2 regions of the Paenibacillus sp. N22P23 genome follow, and region 1 is predicted to be linked to the other one. Evidence: riboswitches for the same ligand, from Rfam matches in the RefSeq annotation. Region 1 holds a riboswitch; the other holds the start of a gene.

What was found. A riboswitch is a leader RNA that binds a small molecule or an ion and turns the genes downstream of it on or off. The one in region 1 is predicted to bind ZMP and ZTP.
Region 2: another riboswitch for ZMP and ZTP. It lies ahead of AC506A_RS30010 (IMP cyclohydrolase); the one in region 1 lies ahead of AC506A_RS24605 (DJ-1/PfpI family protein).

What each region holds. Positions count from the first base shown of each region.
Region 1 covers NZ_JBXENT010000008.1:97,181-105,031, forward strand. Annotated here, with positions in the region: gene AC506A_RS24590 (transglutaminase domain-containing protein) at 1-1,229, shown strand, start outside; gene AC506A_RS24595 (TetR/AcrR family transcriptional regulator) at 1,276-1,854, opposite strand; gene AC506A_RS24600 (SDR family NAD(P)-dependent oxidoreductase) at 1,947-2,711, opposite strand; gene AC506A_RS24605 (DJ-1/PfpI family protein) at 3,006-3,605, opposite strand; ZMP/ZTP riboswitch at 3,654-3,733, opposite strand; gene AC506A_RS24610 (DUF2306 domain-containing protein) at 3,762-4,412, opposite strand; gene AC506A_RS24615 (branched-chain amino acid aminotransferase) at 4,592-5,668, opposite strand; gene AC506A_RS24620 (LysR family transcriptional regulator) at 5,807-6,694, shown strand; gene AC506A_RS24625 (helix-turn-helix domain-containing protein) at 6,756-7,574, opposite strand; gene AC506A_RS24630 (VOC family protein) at 7,599-7,851, opposite strand, start outside.
Region 2 covers NZ_JBXENT010000016.1:53,976-61,826, reverse strand. Annotated here, with positions in the region: gene AC506A_RS30015 (alpha-L-rhamnosidase-related protein) at 1-1,895, shown strand, start outside; ZMP/ZTP riboswitch at 1,961-2,037, shown strand; gene AC506A_RS30010 (IMP cyclohydrolase) at 2,095-2,817, shown strand; gene AC506A_RS30005 (xanthine phosphoribosyltransferase) at 2,891-3,460, shown strand; gene AC506A_RS30000 (GntR family transcriptional regulator) at 3,997-4,788, opposite strand; gene AC506A_RS29995 (GntR family transcriptional regulator) at 4,876-5,517, shown strand; gene AC506A_RS29990 (mandelate racemase/muconate lactonizing enzyme family protein) at 5,607-6,755, shown strand; gene AC506A_RS29985 (SDR family NAD(P)-dependent oxidoreductase) at 6,846-7,613, shown strand; gene AC506A_RS29980 (SMP-30/gluconolactonase/LRE family protein) at 7,629-7,851, shown strand, end outside.

The DNA.
Region 1 (7,851 bases):
AACCCTTAACACGAGCTTCGCTGAGTGATCTATCAATGAATTTCTATAAAGCTTTAATCAAAGGAGAGTTTGATGCCAGCAAAGTACAAGGTACGCAGACGATTCCATCGGATGTCCACACAAGCAATGCATTAATGGCTATTCGACTCGGATTCATCTCGCCTGTGCAGGGCAAATTTATGGCTAGTCTTCCGGTATCCCGTGAACAGGCCGCCGTTACTCTATACCGAGTTATGCTAAAAGCCGGCGTCGTCAAGCCTGTCAGTGCGGCGAAGAAGCTAGCCTCCGTTCAGGATTACAATCAAGTGTCGAGCTGGGCTCGTCCAGCGGTTACTTATTTTGGAGATAAGCAGCTGCTCCCCTATCAAGTCGCAGGCACGACGCTGAAATTATTGCCAAAGTCCAACATTACCTATGGGGATATGGTTGCTTTTGTCGGATTGATTTATAAAGCAATCGCTACCGTGGACGTGACAGATCATTTTGAGCTGATTGAAAGCATGGAACTTGGGATGAGAATGATGATTACTGACAAGGAATTGAAGCAGGCATATATTAAAGCAGAGAAGCTGGTCAAAGATCTGATCTCCCCCGGTATGAGCGACTTCACGAAAGAATTAGCGATACATGATTATATAATTATGCATATGGAGTATGATCAGGCGGAGAATCCTCCACCAAGTGCGTACTCCATTACCGGCGCACTCTTATATGGATCAGGGGTATGCGACAGTTATACCAACACAGCCTTTGTGATGATGAAGCTCGCTGGATTGGATGTAATCACTATCTTGGGTTCGGACAAACAGGATGGAGTCGCACATTCTTGGAATAAAGTAAAGGTGGACGGCAGCTATTATAATGTGGATCTTACATGGAATGACGGGGACGATACTGTTGGCTATAGGTATTTCAACTTAACGGACGATGAGTTCATGGAAGACCATACCTTTTATCACCTTGAAATTCCGGCAACTGCAGTTGACGGCAATTATTATAACTATCAGGGCTTAGTGGCGGATTCAGAAGAGCAGCTACTCGCCTTAATAAATCAGCATGCGGCAGAGCTTAAAGAAGGCGCATCATTTAAAGTGACGTTCAATCCCACTCGGGAACAGTTGCGACTATTGGTCGAGAAGCATTTTCCTCAGCTTCATATCTCGCTGCTTCTGTTAAACAACACGAATATCATAAAGGTTCTTAACACACCGATTTATGACGACGAATAGTGAATAAAAGCCGGAACTCCTTATGTAATAGGGAGTTCCGGCTTTTTTAGTGGTTTAAGATTTCTTTTGCCATACTGGCTATACGGTAAAGCTTCTCTTTGTTGGTTAAGGAACGCGTAAGCACTCGCAGGCCGAGCAAGCTGTTATGCAGACTTTCGGCCAGTTCCTCAGCACTGTGCTTCGAGGTGAACTCACCCGACTGCTGCCCTCTACGAATAACATCCGTGACAGTTTGCTCCCAATAAGCGAAGCTCTCGCTCACTTTGGTTCTTGCCTCGGGATCGCTCGATGCCAGCTCAACTGCCATATTCACCATCATGCAGCCGGCAGGGTTATCTTCGCTTGTACCCTGGATCGTGTAATCGAATATGAAATCGATCGCCTGACTAGGTGTAGAGTTCGGAATGAGCGAACCAAGCCGATTGTTGGTCAGCGTTTTGTACCGATCAAAGGCCCTTAGATATAACATATGTTTATCACCGAACGTATCATACAAGCTCCTGCGGTGAATGCCCATACGCTCGACAAGATCATTAATTGACGTTTTCTCGTAGCCCTGCTCCCAGAACAGCTTCATTGCCTTCAGCAGTACGACGTCTTCTTCGAATTCTTTCGCTCTAGCCATAAGCATACCCCTTTCCAGTCGATTTTACCATATTGAGAACATTCGGTAAAGAATCGGCGGCGGGTTGTCGATCTTGGATGACCTTCTTACGCTTAACGATACAACGGCGCGCCGAACGGCGATGAGCCCGCGCCTCCGTCTACACTGATTTCGGCACCTTGAACGAATGATGCATCATCCGAAGCCAGGAACAAAGCGACGTTGGCGATTTCTCCAGGCTCTCCTAAACGGTTTAGAGGAATCGATCGTGTGAGTTTGGTCTCCATTTGCGCAAGTCCCTCAGGCTGACCCCAAATCGGCGTGCGGGTAGCACCGGGAACGACGGTGTTTACGCGAATACCCCGTGGAGACAGCTCGGAAACAAACACTTTAGCCATGCTGGTTACAGCTGCTTTGCTCGCCGCATAAACCGCCCATCCCGGGCTTCCTGCATTAGCAAGCACCGAGCCATTCAGGATCACCGAAGCGCCTTCCTTCAGGTAAGGCAATGCAGCTTGTACGGTGAAGAATACGCCTGTCACATTCACGTTCAAGACTTCCTGGAATGCGGACAACTCCGTACCGCCTAGCGGAGTATGACCGCCTATGCCGGCATTGGCGAATACGACGTCTAGTCGGCCAAATTTCTCAACAGCTGCAGCTGTTGCCTTCTCCAAGTTCTGCGGATCGGTTGTTTCTGCTTGAATACCGAAACTATTCGCCGTACCAAGCTCCTCCACTGCTGCGTCCAAGGTAGCTTGATTTCGACCTGTAATGACAACCTTAGCTCCTTCTGCCACGAACAATTTCGCAGTTGCGAAGCCAATCCCACTGTTACCACCTGTAATGAATGCTACTTTACCGTCTAATTTACCCATTTCAAATCGCTCCCTCAAATTAGAATGATCGTTCCCGAAATAATAAAAAAAATGCTGCTGCACATCCTATCATTAGTTGCCCGCCTGACTACATATCCACATCCTCATACGAGAATGATCGTTCTACTATTTCGATTAAAAAAGGAATGCATCCATACCACATGTTTGCTTCCTTCTTGCTTACGAGTTGATCATATCATATTGAGAACGATCGGTAAAGAATAAATTAAAAGCTAGCCCACTCGTGTGGACCAGCTCAACTTCTTCAAGAACGTAACCCGATGATGTTGATCATTAACCTCGTACCCTGTCATATTCCATCAGCTTAGCAGCCAACTTCGCCCGCTCCTCGCCCAGCAGCTTGCCGATCACATATAACGATGCATCGATTCCCGCAGAAACGCCGGCTGACAAAATAATGTTCCCATTGTCCACATAACGCGCATTCTCGTCAATGTCAGCGGATTTCGGAGCAATAGCTCGCAGCTCATGAATCGCGAGATGATTCGTAGCAAGCTTCAAACCTTCCGCCAGCTGTGACTTTACTACCAGCAGTGCACCTGTACAAACCGACAGCAGCAGCTCGGCTTCTCCCGCGGTCTTATGGATCCAGTCCGTCATGACCGTATTGTGCATTTCAGTTCTGGTGCCTGGTCCTCCGGGAATGACGAGAATGTCCGGCTTCGGACAATTCTGAAAGCTGTAGGCCGGGTTAATGCTCAGGTTGCCTAACGCACGAACCGGACCATCGTGTTCCGCCACGGTGAACACATTGAAGTCCTGACCAAAGTTACTACCGGATAGAAAAGCCTCGAATGGCCCTGCAAAATCCAACACTTCCACGCGATCAAAGATCAAAATCGCTACATTTCTTGCCCGCCGCACCTGCTCCATCTCATCATCTCCCATGAAATAATAAAAAGTGCTCAGTCCAAAGACCAAGCACTTCGCCCAGGCGTACGGCATATGAAATATGTGCTCCCTCGTGGTACTCCACGTTTACGCCAGTCACACACACCCAATACTACCTTCAGTTTAGTCCGAATATTCTCACAAATCAATCGTTCGTTTCATCCGTTGTCCATAAACCACTCGAATTACGAACTCGGCTGCGAGCAGCAGGAACAGGATTGCCCCATAAACGCCGATGGTGTAGCTCCGCGTATACGACACGCCGAATCCTTGGTGAACCACATAAGTAATCGCGTGAATACACAGGTTCGTATAGCAGAATGCATAGCTTCTCACCATCCAATTACGATGGGCGATGCGCTGTTTCCTTCTTATTTTCACAATAGCGATCACCGTCATGGCCGTCCATAGCATGCTCACAAGGTTAAATGGAACGCTGTTCAGCTTGCCACCGGTGGCAGAAGGCGCCATATAGCCGGAAGTGAGCACAACGACAAGGATCGCGCCAAAATAAACATAGCCGATTATTCTGTGTGCCTTGCGGTATTGGGTCTGCACCTTCGCTGCAAAATTAACCGCTCCCGCCACCATCGCGATGCACGCGCACACCACATGAACATACATGATATTGAGCCAAACCGGCTTATTTAGCGGATGCTTCAGGTTGATTTTATGACTCAAAAAACGCTCCGCCTGAGGATCTATAAAGAAATTGATGCTAATGACATAAACGATAAAGCTAATCGCAATCGTCAGCATGCACCGATAGAGTATATTTGATTTCTGCATCGCTATGTTGTACCTCGCTTTATAATTAAAACTCCACGCCGCGTACCTTCGCATAGATCACCGTATCCTGCAAACGTCCTTCCACATCGAGTTTATCGCTGTAAAAAAATATGGCGAGGCTGCACACAGTACAATGATAACCTGCGCACAGACTCACCACAATTTTTTTCGCGGACAACTTATATCTTCTTCACCCAGCCGAAAGGATCTGCAACAGCTCCGGTTTGGATGCCCGTCAGCGTTTCATAGATGGATTTCGAGAGCTGCCCTGTTACGCCATCGCTAATCACGAGCTTCTCTCCGTTCCAGTTCATCTCCCCAATCGGCGAAATGACAGCAGCTGTTCCGGTTCCGAAAGCTTCTTCCAGCGTACCGTTACGACCGGCCTCATACAACTCCTCAACGGAGAGTGCTCTCTCTTCAACCGGAATGTCCCAATGCTGTAGAAGCTGAATGACCGAGTTACGCGTGATGCCAGCCAGAATACTGCCGTTTAGTGCAGGCGTAACAACCGTTCCGTTGATTTTGAAAAACACATTCATACTGCCGACTTCTTCTATATATTTGTGCTGTTTGCCGTCGAGCCACAGAACCTGGGTGTAACCTTGCTCCTTAGCAGCTTGCTGCGATTTCAGAGCTGCCGCATAGTTGCCCGCTGTCTTCGCTTCGCCTACGCCGCCAACAACTGCGCGAACATATTCGGATTCCACGTGGATTTTGACTGGGTTGATTCCCTCCGGATAGTAGGCACCAACAGGCGACATGATAATGATGAATTGGTAATTCTCGGATGGAGACACGCCAAGCGTCGCTTGCGTAGCAATGACGTAGGGGCGAATATAGAGCGACGTGCCCGGAAGATCCGGAATCCAGTCTTGATCGACTGCAATTAATTGCTCCAGCGCCGCAATAGCCGTATCTGCATCTATAGCAGGCACGCTCATGCGATCATTGGAACGGTTCATACGGGCGAAGTTGTCGTAAGGACGGAACAACTGAATGCCGCCGTCTTCGGTCTTGTAGGCTTTCAACCCTTCGAAGATGGTTTGTCCATAATGGAACACTTTTGCTGCCGGATCGAGTACGATCGGCTGGTAAGGGGTGATACGCGGGTTATGCCACTCTTGCTCGACACTATAATCCATTACAAACATGTGATCGGTAAAATAGATGCCGAAACCAAGCTGATCCTGCGCTGGCTTGGTCTTCTTGTTCTGACTGCGTTCAATCGAAATGGCGTTATTGGCTGTTGTCATGGTTTTATCAATACTCCCTTACTTTCATAATTGGTGATTGCATACTACCATTCGTTGAGGTATATATAAAATATCTATTCTGTTCATCATCCATACCTTTAAAGTATGTAAGGTGGAATTGAAATTGGGGATGCTTACATGGACTTTCGACAGTTAAAATACTTCTTGGCGATTGCGCAGGAGAAGCAGATTACACGAGCAGCGAAGCTGCTGCATATGGAACAACCGCCCCTTAGCCGTCAGCTCATGCTCATGGAAGAAGAGCTTGGCGCCCAACTGTTTGAACGTAGCCGAACCCAGCTGACGCTGACCGCTGCAGGGCGGCTGCTTAAGGATCGGGCGGAATCGTTGCTGCTGCAATTGGATGAGACGATGAAAGAGGTCAAGGAGCTCGAGCTGGGTGTACGCGGTACGCTTTCTCTAGGCGCTGTTGTTTCCTGCGTTTCGATTCTCCCTGGACCCATTCAGCAATTACGAGAGAAATACCCCCAGGTAACGTTTAAGATTGCCGAAGGCGATCATTATCTGCTGGGGGAAATGCTGGAGAGGCGCTCCATTGAACTTGTCATATCCAGATTGCCATTCGAAGCTCACCTGCTTCCGAATAAGCTGGCCATGCTCCCGCTTCCTTCCGATCCCTATGTTGCCTTGATGCCTGCCGCGTGGGCTTCCCCTGGCGGAGGGAACGATATTAGCATGGAAGAGCTGGCCCAATATCCACTGCTAACGTTAAAGACGGATAAAACGATCAAAATGCACGAACAAGTCGTTAACGAATTCAGGCGCCACGGCTTCGAGCCCAACATCATCTGCGAATGCTCCAGCGTCGCTATTATTATGTCCCTAATTGCTGCAGGAATCGGCGCGACCGTGTTTCCGAAATCGGTCATTTCATCGTTCCCCTCCGGGGACGTCATCACGCTTGGCATCCGCGATGCCGATTTCCAATCCGAGGTCGGCATTCTGTGGCTGAAGGATCAGCTGCTGTCTAAGCGCGCTCAGCATTTTATTGAATGCTTTCAATAATCAAGCAAACCTAATTAAGGCCGGTATCGCTCCTTCGAAGGAGTATACCGGCCTTAAATATTTATTCAAACTCCTCGTCACGGCAGTCTGCTCCACTACTATGGATGACCGGAATCATCCACTGATAACGCTGGCGCTCGTGGAGCTGATGACGCTCCAGATTAGGTCCATCCGACTCGAAGCCGAACGATTGCAGAACGAGCATTAAGCTAAAGCAGGCATAGGGATCATTCGATAAACAATCCAGCGTCACAAACAAGGTTGGTTGTATTTGCTCTAGTTCGATTTCAAAGCGCGTCTCATGCTTCCAGCTATCCGGCACGATCGTCTTTGCAGGCAAACGGAACCCGATCAGACCGATCATTTCATCGCCGATGATTTGTTCCTGCCGCACATAGGCCTCTTGCGATACCAGAATCCCCTGCTTCTTTAAATAGGCCGCACTCTGATCCATAGCCTGTGCATAGGGCTGAAGCTGACGTTTCACGCGATGTCGGAACCACAGCATTCTTGTTGCATGCGACCACCTCACCAGCCGAACATGCTCATCAACCGCGTCATCGATGCCATCCAAGTATTGCTTCGCTACGTTCAGAGCGAGCAGCTTGGAGTCTACATCTTGACGCCATTTGCGCAGCCACCCTGTCTGTCCCTCTGTGTCCGCGGCAAGATATTGTCGAATCTCGGCCAAACCTATATCTGCTTGTCGAAGCGTATGAATTTTCAACGCACTCGGAATTTGTTCCTCCTGATAGAACCGATAGCCGTTATCCGCTCGATAGCTCGGCTGGAGCAGCCCTTCTTTCTCATAATAACGAAGCGTACTGGCAGGTAGACCCGTTCGCTCGGCGAAGCTTTGGATCGGCATGCCCGTTCTCAAACAGATCCCCTCCATGCAGCCTTATTAATAGTAGCTCCAGACGTTCAAGCGATTGCCATCCGGATCGTAGAAATGGAATCCTTTCCAGCGTTCCCCGATAATATCCGAGGCTTCGATTCCTTGCTCCTTCAGCCAAACATTCGTTTTATACAGATCCTCTTGCTGCTTAATATGAAAATAGAGTCGTGCGCCGGGATTGGCCTTACCCGCACGCTGAGACTTCTCCCCTGTGAGCTGCTCCAACCAAACAAAGTCCCATTTGTCTTTCTTATCGCGC
Region 2 (7,851 bases), on a different contig from region 1:
AGATGGACTGTACGGCTTTCATCCCGCTGGTTGAGGTGAACTATTATCTGTGGAATCGCAGGGTTGGAGCGATCGCTTTCCTGCAGGGCGAAGGATTGTGGCTTACGACAGAGGAAGCGAAGTGGCAGGCAGATGATTCGGCTGCTGTGCAAATTTGCCTGCTTGGCGAAGAGCCCTTCGGCGATTTGGAGAACAGCCCGGCTGCGTTCGTGTCAGGCGGCTTCGGAGATATAGCGGCCTACAACCTGGATGAAGTTATCGTGCGGGATCTATACGCAATCGAGGCGGATGTATCGGATGAGGGCAAAGTTCGCTTGAGCGGTGCCCATGGTCTGGATGGCTGGATAGATAAGCCGGAGCAAGAGCAGCTTGAGCTGTTCTACCATTTGCGGAAGCAGAATGAGTGGAAAGCAATGAGACAGCTCCAGATGGAGATGGAGCTTGGCGCTGCTTCCAGAGTTACAGTCGATGTGCTGGCGGAACATAACTGCCGGTTTGCCGTCTCCAATCTGGGGGACGAGCCGGTTAAGCTGCTATGGAATGGTGCAGAATCGCTCATGGAGCTTGCGCATTACGATGGATGTATCACGGAATGGCTCGTTGTTCCTCCGGGGGAGAAGGTCTTTACACTACCGCAGGGCTGCAGGTATATTCAGTTCTATGTGCTTGGTGAGGTGGAGCAGTCTTTTCTACTTGAGCTGACGTTCCAAACGGTGCATGTGGCGCTGCGTCAGGCTGGGAAACTGCAAAGCGATAATGCTGAGCTGAATCAAATCTTTGAGGTTTCCGCCCATACGAGCCGGATTTGTCATCAGATCGGCTTGTGGGACGGGATTAAGCGTGATCGGCTGAATTGGACCTTTGATTTCTACCTGGCGGCAAAATCATGTTATTTCTTATGGGACGATACGAGGGTTATTCGCCGCGCAGTCCGTGAGCTGGGCGAAGGTACGCCTAGCGGGCATTGGATGAACAGTATTTGTGAATATACGCTATGGTGGATGAAGACGGTCACCGAGTATTATTTTCAAACGGGAGATAAGGCTTTCGTACTGGAAATGAAGGAGCCGATGCAGCGTCATATCAATTGGGTGCGGCAGAACACAAGACCGGGCGAAGGGCTTCTCATCCAAGACGGCATTCTGATTGAATGGGTACCGCTGACGAACGAAGAGAAGGTCATTGCGCTACAGGCTATTTATGCATTAACGCATGCCGACTTGTTGAAACTGGCAGCCGAATTGCCGGAGCTTGAGCTGGAGCCGCTGCTGGACTGGCCGATGCGGGCACTTTCTTCCGAGGATTATATGAAAGACTCCTATGCGCTGGCGGTCAAAGTACTGGGCATTGCGAGTGGTTATGTAAGTGCTGAAGCAGCCGAAGCCTTCTTGGATGAATATGAATTGATGGATCCGATCACACCGTTGTCGGCGTTTCAGCTGGCGGAATGTTATTCTCGGTATGGGAAACATGACCGTGCATATGAGGTGATTTCGATTGTATGGGGTGGAATGCTCGATCACGGGGCGACGACCTTCTGGGAAGCCTATTCACATGGGGAAGGAAATGGCGGGTGTGATTATCACGATGCCCTTACGACCTATACAGCGTACGGTTCGTATCGGATGAGCCTATGTCATGCCTGGTCGAGCACGCCTGTGAAATGGATCGGAGAAGTTGTTCTTGGCGTTCAATCGCTTGAACCAGGTTACAAAACAGTCATGGTCTCGCCGAAACCGGTTGGCGGTATTCGTGCCTGCAGCGGTACGGTCAACACGCCGCATGGCGATCTCCAGGTGAAATGGTATGTGGACGATGATGGCAAGGTGTGCACGAGCGTCATTGTGCCTCCTGGCGTGCAGGTTGTGGAATTGAGCGAGAATAAGGTCGTCTAAATGGATAAGTGAGAAGAATAATTGTTGATTTATTGGACTCATTTAGGTATTGTGAGAGTAATTTAAAGTCTATATGTAACTGGCGTACATGGGGAACCATGAGGGAGCATATGGATACGAGCCGTACGCCTGGGCAGAGGTAAGGGGAGCTTCCGAGTTCTCCTTGCCTCTTTTTGTATTAGGAGAGGAGCGGATGTGAGTGAAATCCTATCAACAGGAGCTGTTTGAGAAGCCTTATCCGGGGAGAACCTTGATTGCGGGCATGACGCCTTCCGGGTCGCATTACATGCAGGTGTATTGGATTATGGGTCGTAGTGTGAACAGCCGCAATCGGATTTTCGAGCAAGATGGCATGCATGTGAGAAACAAAGCATTCGATCCGGCGTTGATGGAAGACCCTTCACTTATTATTTATTATCCGATCCGCCACTGGGAGGATACACACATTGTCTCTAACGGTGACCAGACGGACACGATCTACGAAGGTCTACAGCGCAGGCAGACCTTTGAACAAGCGCTTATGAACCGAGAATTCGAGCCGGATTCGCCGCATTATACACCGAGAATTTCTGCTGTCATCTATGCGGATGTGCAGCAGTATGAATTGTCGATTCTCAAAACCTATGACAATGATCCTTCCGTTTGCTTGCGTAGTCGCTATCACTTCAGCCGATTTAAGCAGGGGACAGGACACTGCATACATACCTATGAGTCAGAGCGGGACGGCGTTTTGAAGCCGTTTAAAGGTGATCCGTTCGAAGTGCCGTTATTCGATTCGATTGAAGAAACCGCCGATTTCTATTGGAAGGGAATCAATCCGGATAATCGAATATCGCTGCTGGTTAAATCGATTAGTGTGGAGGATCAAACGATTGATTTTGCTTTTCGGAATAAGCACGTGTGCCATGTGAGTAACAGATAAGGATAGGATTAGGCCGGATAATCGGGGAATACTGGAGCATTATGGTGAAAAGGGAACAAGGAGTGTGCGTACAGTGGAACTTCTGAGGCAAAAAATTAGAGAAGAAGGCATCGTGCTGGATGGCGGCGTGCTAAAGGTAGATACGTTTCTGAACCACCAAGTAGATGCGGAGTTGATGCTGGAGATCGGAAAAACATTCGCGCAGCTGTTTCGCGAGAGTGCTGTGACGAAGATCATGACGATCGAGTCTTCAGGCATTGCACCGGCCGTATTAACGGCGCTACAGCTTGGCGTGCCGATGGTGTTCGCGCGTAAACGTAAATCGCTGACCCTTCGCGATGATCTGTACACGGAGAAGGTCTACTCGTTCACGAAGCAGGAGGAGAGCGAGGTCACGGTATCTCGAAAATTCCTCGCACCGGCTGATCGCGTGCTGATTATTGATGATTTCCTTGCACATGGAGAGGCTGCACTTGGGATGGCTCGCATTGTTCAGCAAGCCGGGGCCGAGGTGGCTGGAATGGGCATCGTCATTGAAAAGTCGTTCCAATCCGGCAGAGGTAAGCTTACGGATCAGGGATTCCGCGTGGAGTCGCTCGCTCGTATTGCTTCGCTGGAAGGCGGCAAGGTGGAGTTCGTTTAATGGCAGGTAAGCCGTGAACAATTAGGAATTTGGCAAGATTTCTTGTGCGGCGAATGATCATGATGATAGAAATATCGGACTCCGCGTGTCTATCCCAAAGGGAGGCTTTGCTGGGTACGCTGACTGCGAAGTGAGTTGCGAATGATGAGTGATGAGTGAAGAGTAACATGAGATATGGGGAATGGCTGTACCAGGGGATGGGACCGGTGCAGCCATTTTTGTATGGGTTGGGATCAGAGGTATGCTATGTTCGAGACAGGTAGAGGAAGTTTGTTACTGTGGTTAAGTGCTAACGAATCGTACGGGCCTTATTTGCATGAAATTAGCCGATAATCAAATCTAACGAATCGTGCAGGCCTTATTATGGGGAAATGGAGTCAAAATCGGCATCTGCACATGAAATAGTGCCGCCTGTAGGATTCGTTAGAAATTCAAACCCAGTTAATATGTCGAAATAAGACCTCTGGGATTCGTTAGAGTGAAACTCACTGATGGGGAGCGATTGGTGGAAGCGTACCTCTAGGTTATTCTATTGACTAGATCCAGGTCTTCTTCAGCATGTGCAAATAGCGGTTCAATGCTTCGATGAAGCTGTCCGTATCAGCGGTCAATCGGCGCAGTAATGAATGAAGTGTTTCCCCCATTTCAAGGCGGTAGGGGGCGATCCACCGTTTCTTGTTGCCGGTCCATAATAATCGGGATGCGCTGTTTGCTAACGTTTGCTGCATCTCCTGATTGTGGCTTAGCGCGATGACACGGCTCACGAAATCATATTCGAACTGGCATAACGCGAGCTCGCCGCCAGCGCTAGGAGAGGGCACGCCGTCAGTGCCAGGAGAGGGCTGATCGCCGCCGCCAGGAGAAGGCACGCCGCCAGCGCTAGGAGAGGGCACGCCGCCAGCGCCAGAAGCGGGCATGCCGTTAGTGCGAGGAGCGGGTATGCCGCCAGTTCCAGGAGCGGGCTCATCGTCAGCAGCTAGCAGTGATTCCAGCTCGCCAATCAGTTGCCGGGACAATTCGTCCAGTGCATTTCCGTCACGGAGGCGAACTGTCGTCACGGCATACAGCAGCAGCGCAGTTAGCAGTTCAAGAAGATCGCCGACTCGCTGGGCGGATGAATCGAGTACCAGCACGCCGTGTTTGGGAATGATCCGCAGGAAGCCTTCGTTCTCGAGCTGCTGCAGTGCGGCGCGGACCGGCGTGCGGCTCATATCGAGCTGACGGCTGAGCTGTACCTCGGAGGTGACGGTTCCTTTGGCAAGCTCACCGCCTATAATTTGTTCGTAGATGATGTGATAGGCTTCATTGCGCAGCGATTGGCGTGGCATGCTGAGGTCCCTCCTATAATTCGTACAACCGAAAGCTATTAAAAAGTAGTATAACATAAGAGAGAGGAAGCGAAGGAGGGACGGCCGTTGGAGAAGCAGCAGACCGCGATGACGCTTCGTGATCAGGCTTTCGAAGCGATTAAGAAACGGATTGTTGAAGGGGAATGGCCGGGCGGCATGTTTTTGTCCGAGAAGATGCTTAGTGAGCTGCTCGGCATGAGCAAAACACCGATTCGCTCCGCGCTAGACCGGCTGGAGATGATGGGGCTCGTAAAGCTGTCCCCGAAGCAGGGGGTCATCGTGCAAGAGGTTTCACTTAAGAAGATTCTGGAGATCTATGAGCTGCGGCTGTCGCTGGAAACTTATGCGGTTCGGCGACTGACGGGGATGATGGATACGGCATTCTTCGTGGGTTTAGATGCGAATTTGGCGCAGCAGGCAGAAGCGATTGCAGAGGAGGACATTATCCGGTACGTGGAGCTTGATCGGCAATTCCATGCGCTGATTATCGCAGGGCTCGATAATGAGGAGTATACAGAAGTGATGTCGCGCATCCAGGATAAGTTCCTGCTTGTCGTGCGGACGACCTTTAATCGCAATAAGAAGCGGCTCGCAGGCAGTATAGAAGAGCATTGGCAAATTCGCCATGCACTGGCAGCTACTGATCCTGAGCTGACCGTCCAGCTATCGCAGCGGCATATCGAATATGTGAAGAAGATTATGCTTTGATGTATACAAGTTAGACATCTTGTCGCTCCCCAAACCGCTATGCTACGCTGGGCTCAATCAAGGACAACGAATTGGGAGGCATAGCGGCAATGAAAATAACGAATATCCGCACTTATATTCTCGGAAACCCGTGGAAGAACTGGCTCTTCGTATTAGTGGACACAGATGAGGGCGTCACGGGGTTAGGCGAAGGGACGCTGAACGGTTTTGCCAAAACCGTAGAAGCTGCCATTCATGAGCTGAAGCATCTCGTCATTGGACGCGATCCGTTCGATGTGGAAACGATCAGCCTGAAGCTGTTCCGCGACGTCTATTCTGACGGCGGACAGATTCAAGGGTCTGCTTTGGCCGCAATTGAAACCGCTTGCTGGGACATCATGGGCAAGGTAACGAATCAGCCGCTCTATAAACTGCTTGGCGGCAGCTGCCACGATAAGCTGCGCTGCTACGCAAACGGCTGGTACCGCGGACCGAATACGCCGGAGAATTTCTTCGAGAAAGCGAAGATTGTAGTCGATAAAGGTTACACTGCTTTGAAGTTCGATCCGTTTGGCGCAGCTTGGCGGACAGTCAGCAGGCAGGATTTCTCCGCTGCGATTGAGAATATTGCGGCTGTTCGGGAAGCGGTCGGCAAAGATGTCGATATTCTCATTGAAGGACATAACCGCTTCAGCGTAAGTACGGCCCTGCAATTTGCGGACGCGATGCTGAAATATGAGCCGACCTGGTTCGAAGCGCCTGTTCCACCGCAGCTGATCTCCAGCATGGTCGAAGTGGCGCGCCGCAGTCCGGTGCCGGTTGCCTGCGGGGAGGACTACTACTCGCGCGAACAATTCGCCGAGCTTCTCCGCCATGATGCGGTGCATATTATTCAGCTGGAACCGCAGTATCTCGGTATCTCGGCATCGAAGCAAATTTGCGGCATGGTGCATGCCCATAACGGTGTGACGGCTCCGCACAGCGCGCAAGGTCCGGTATGCTCGGTCGTATGCAGCCACTTGAACATGGCGACGCCGAATTTCTTGATCCATGAAATTTTCGATGAATTCAATGAGCCGTGGGAAGAGCAAGTACTGCTTCCGCCTTTGAAAGTTCAGAATGGATACTTATTGCCTCCGGAGGGTCCGGGCCTTGGTGTAGAGCTGAATCTTGAAGAAATCGATAAGCATCCGTATCAGGTTGGCAATTGGCTGCCGCTCTTCAAACAAGGTTGGGAGAAGCGCGAAACCGTCAAGTAGCAGCAGCACAAAGCAAAGCAAGGCGAGGAGAGGCGTCCGTACGAAGGACGTCTCTTTCGATCATAGCGATAGTGTGAAGGTGGGCGACCGATGAGCTGGAACGGGAAAGTGGTTATCGTGACAGGTGGGGGAAGCGGGATTGGCAGGGCTGTCTGTCACCGTTTTGCAAGGGAAGGTGCAGCGGTTGTCGTGGTAAATCGCACCGCTTCGAAAGGCGAGGCGGTTGCAGATGAGATTACTGAAGCGGGATGGATTGCCACCGCGATGCAGGCAGATGTATCATCGGAGGCGGATGTGAAGCGGGTTGTAGAGGATACGCTCTCCAAGTATGGCCGAATCGATGTTATGGTGAACAATGCCGCGGTATGCCCGCAAATTCGCATCACGGAGATGAGCTTGCAGGGGTGGAACGAGGTCATCACGAATAATTTGACATCGGTCTTTTTATTCTGCCGCGAGGTGCTTCCTGCTATGGTCAGTAATGGCGGCGGTGCCATCGTAAACGTCAGCTCCGTACACGCACTTGCTACGCTGGATGGTTATTCTGCTTATGCGGCTTCCAAAGGTGGCATCGTTTCGCTGACGCGTGCGATTGCGCTTGATTTTGCTAAGCAGAATATTCGGGTAAACACAGTTCTGCCCGGAGCTGTACATACGCCAATGCTGGAGAGCAGCATTAAGAACCTCGACACGCCGCGCGAGGAAACGATGAAGCAGTGGAACGAAGCGCAGCCGATGGGCCGTGTTGGCACAGCAGATGAGATTGCAACGGTCGTCATGTTCGCGGCAAGTGCGGATAACTCGTTTATGACGGGGGCCGTGTTAGTGGCGGATGGCGGGATGACTATTGATTTGTAGGAGGACGAACGGTTGATGCAGCAATCTAATGCACAGCTGCGAGAGCAGCTTCATTCGCGAAAGGCAGAGCTGGTACTGGACGCCAAAGCGATACTCGCCGAAGGACCAAGCTGGAATGCGGAACAAGGGAAACTTTATTGGGTGGATATAACAGGCGGCTCATTCAGTCGGTTCGATCCGGCTACAGGGCTCAACGAGAAGTTCACGATTGGCAAGCCTGTCGGTGCTGTCGTATGTG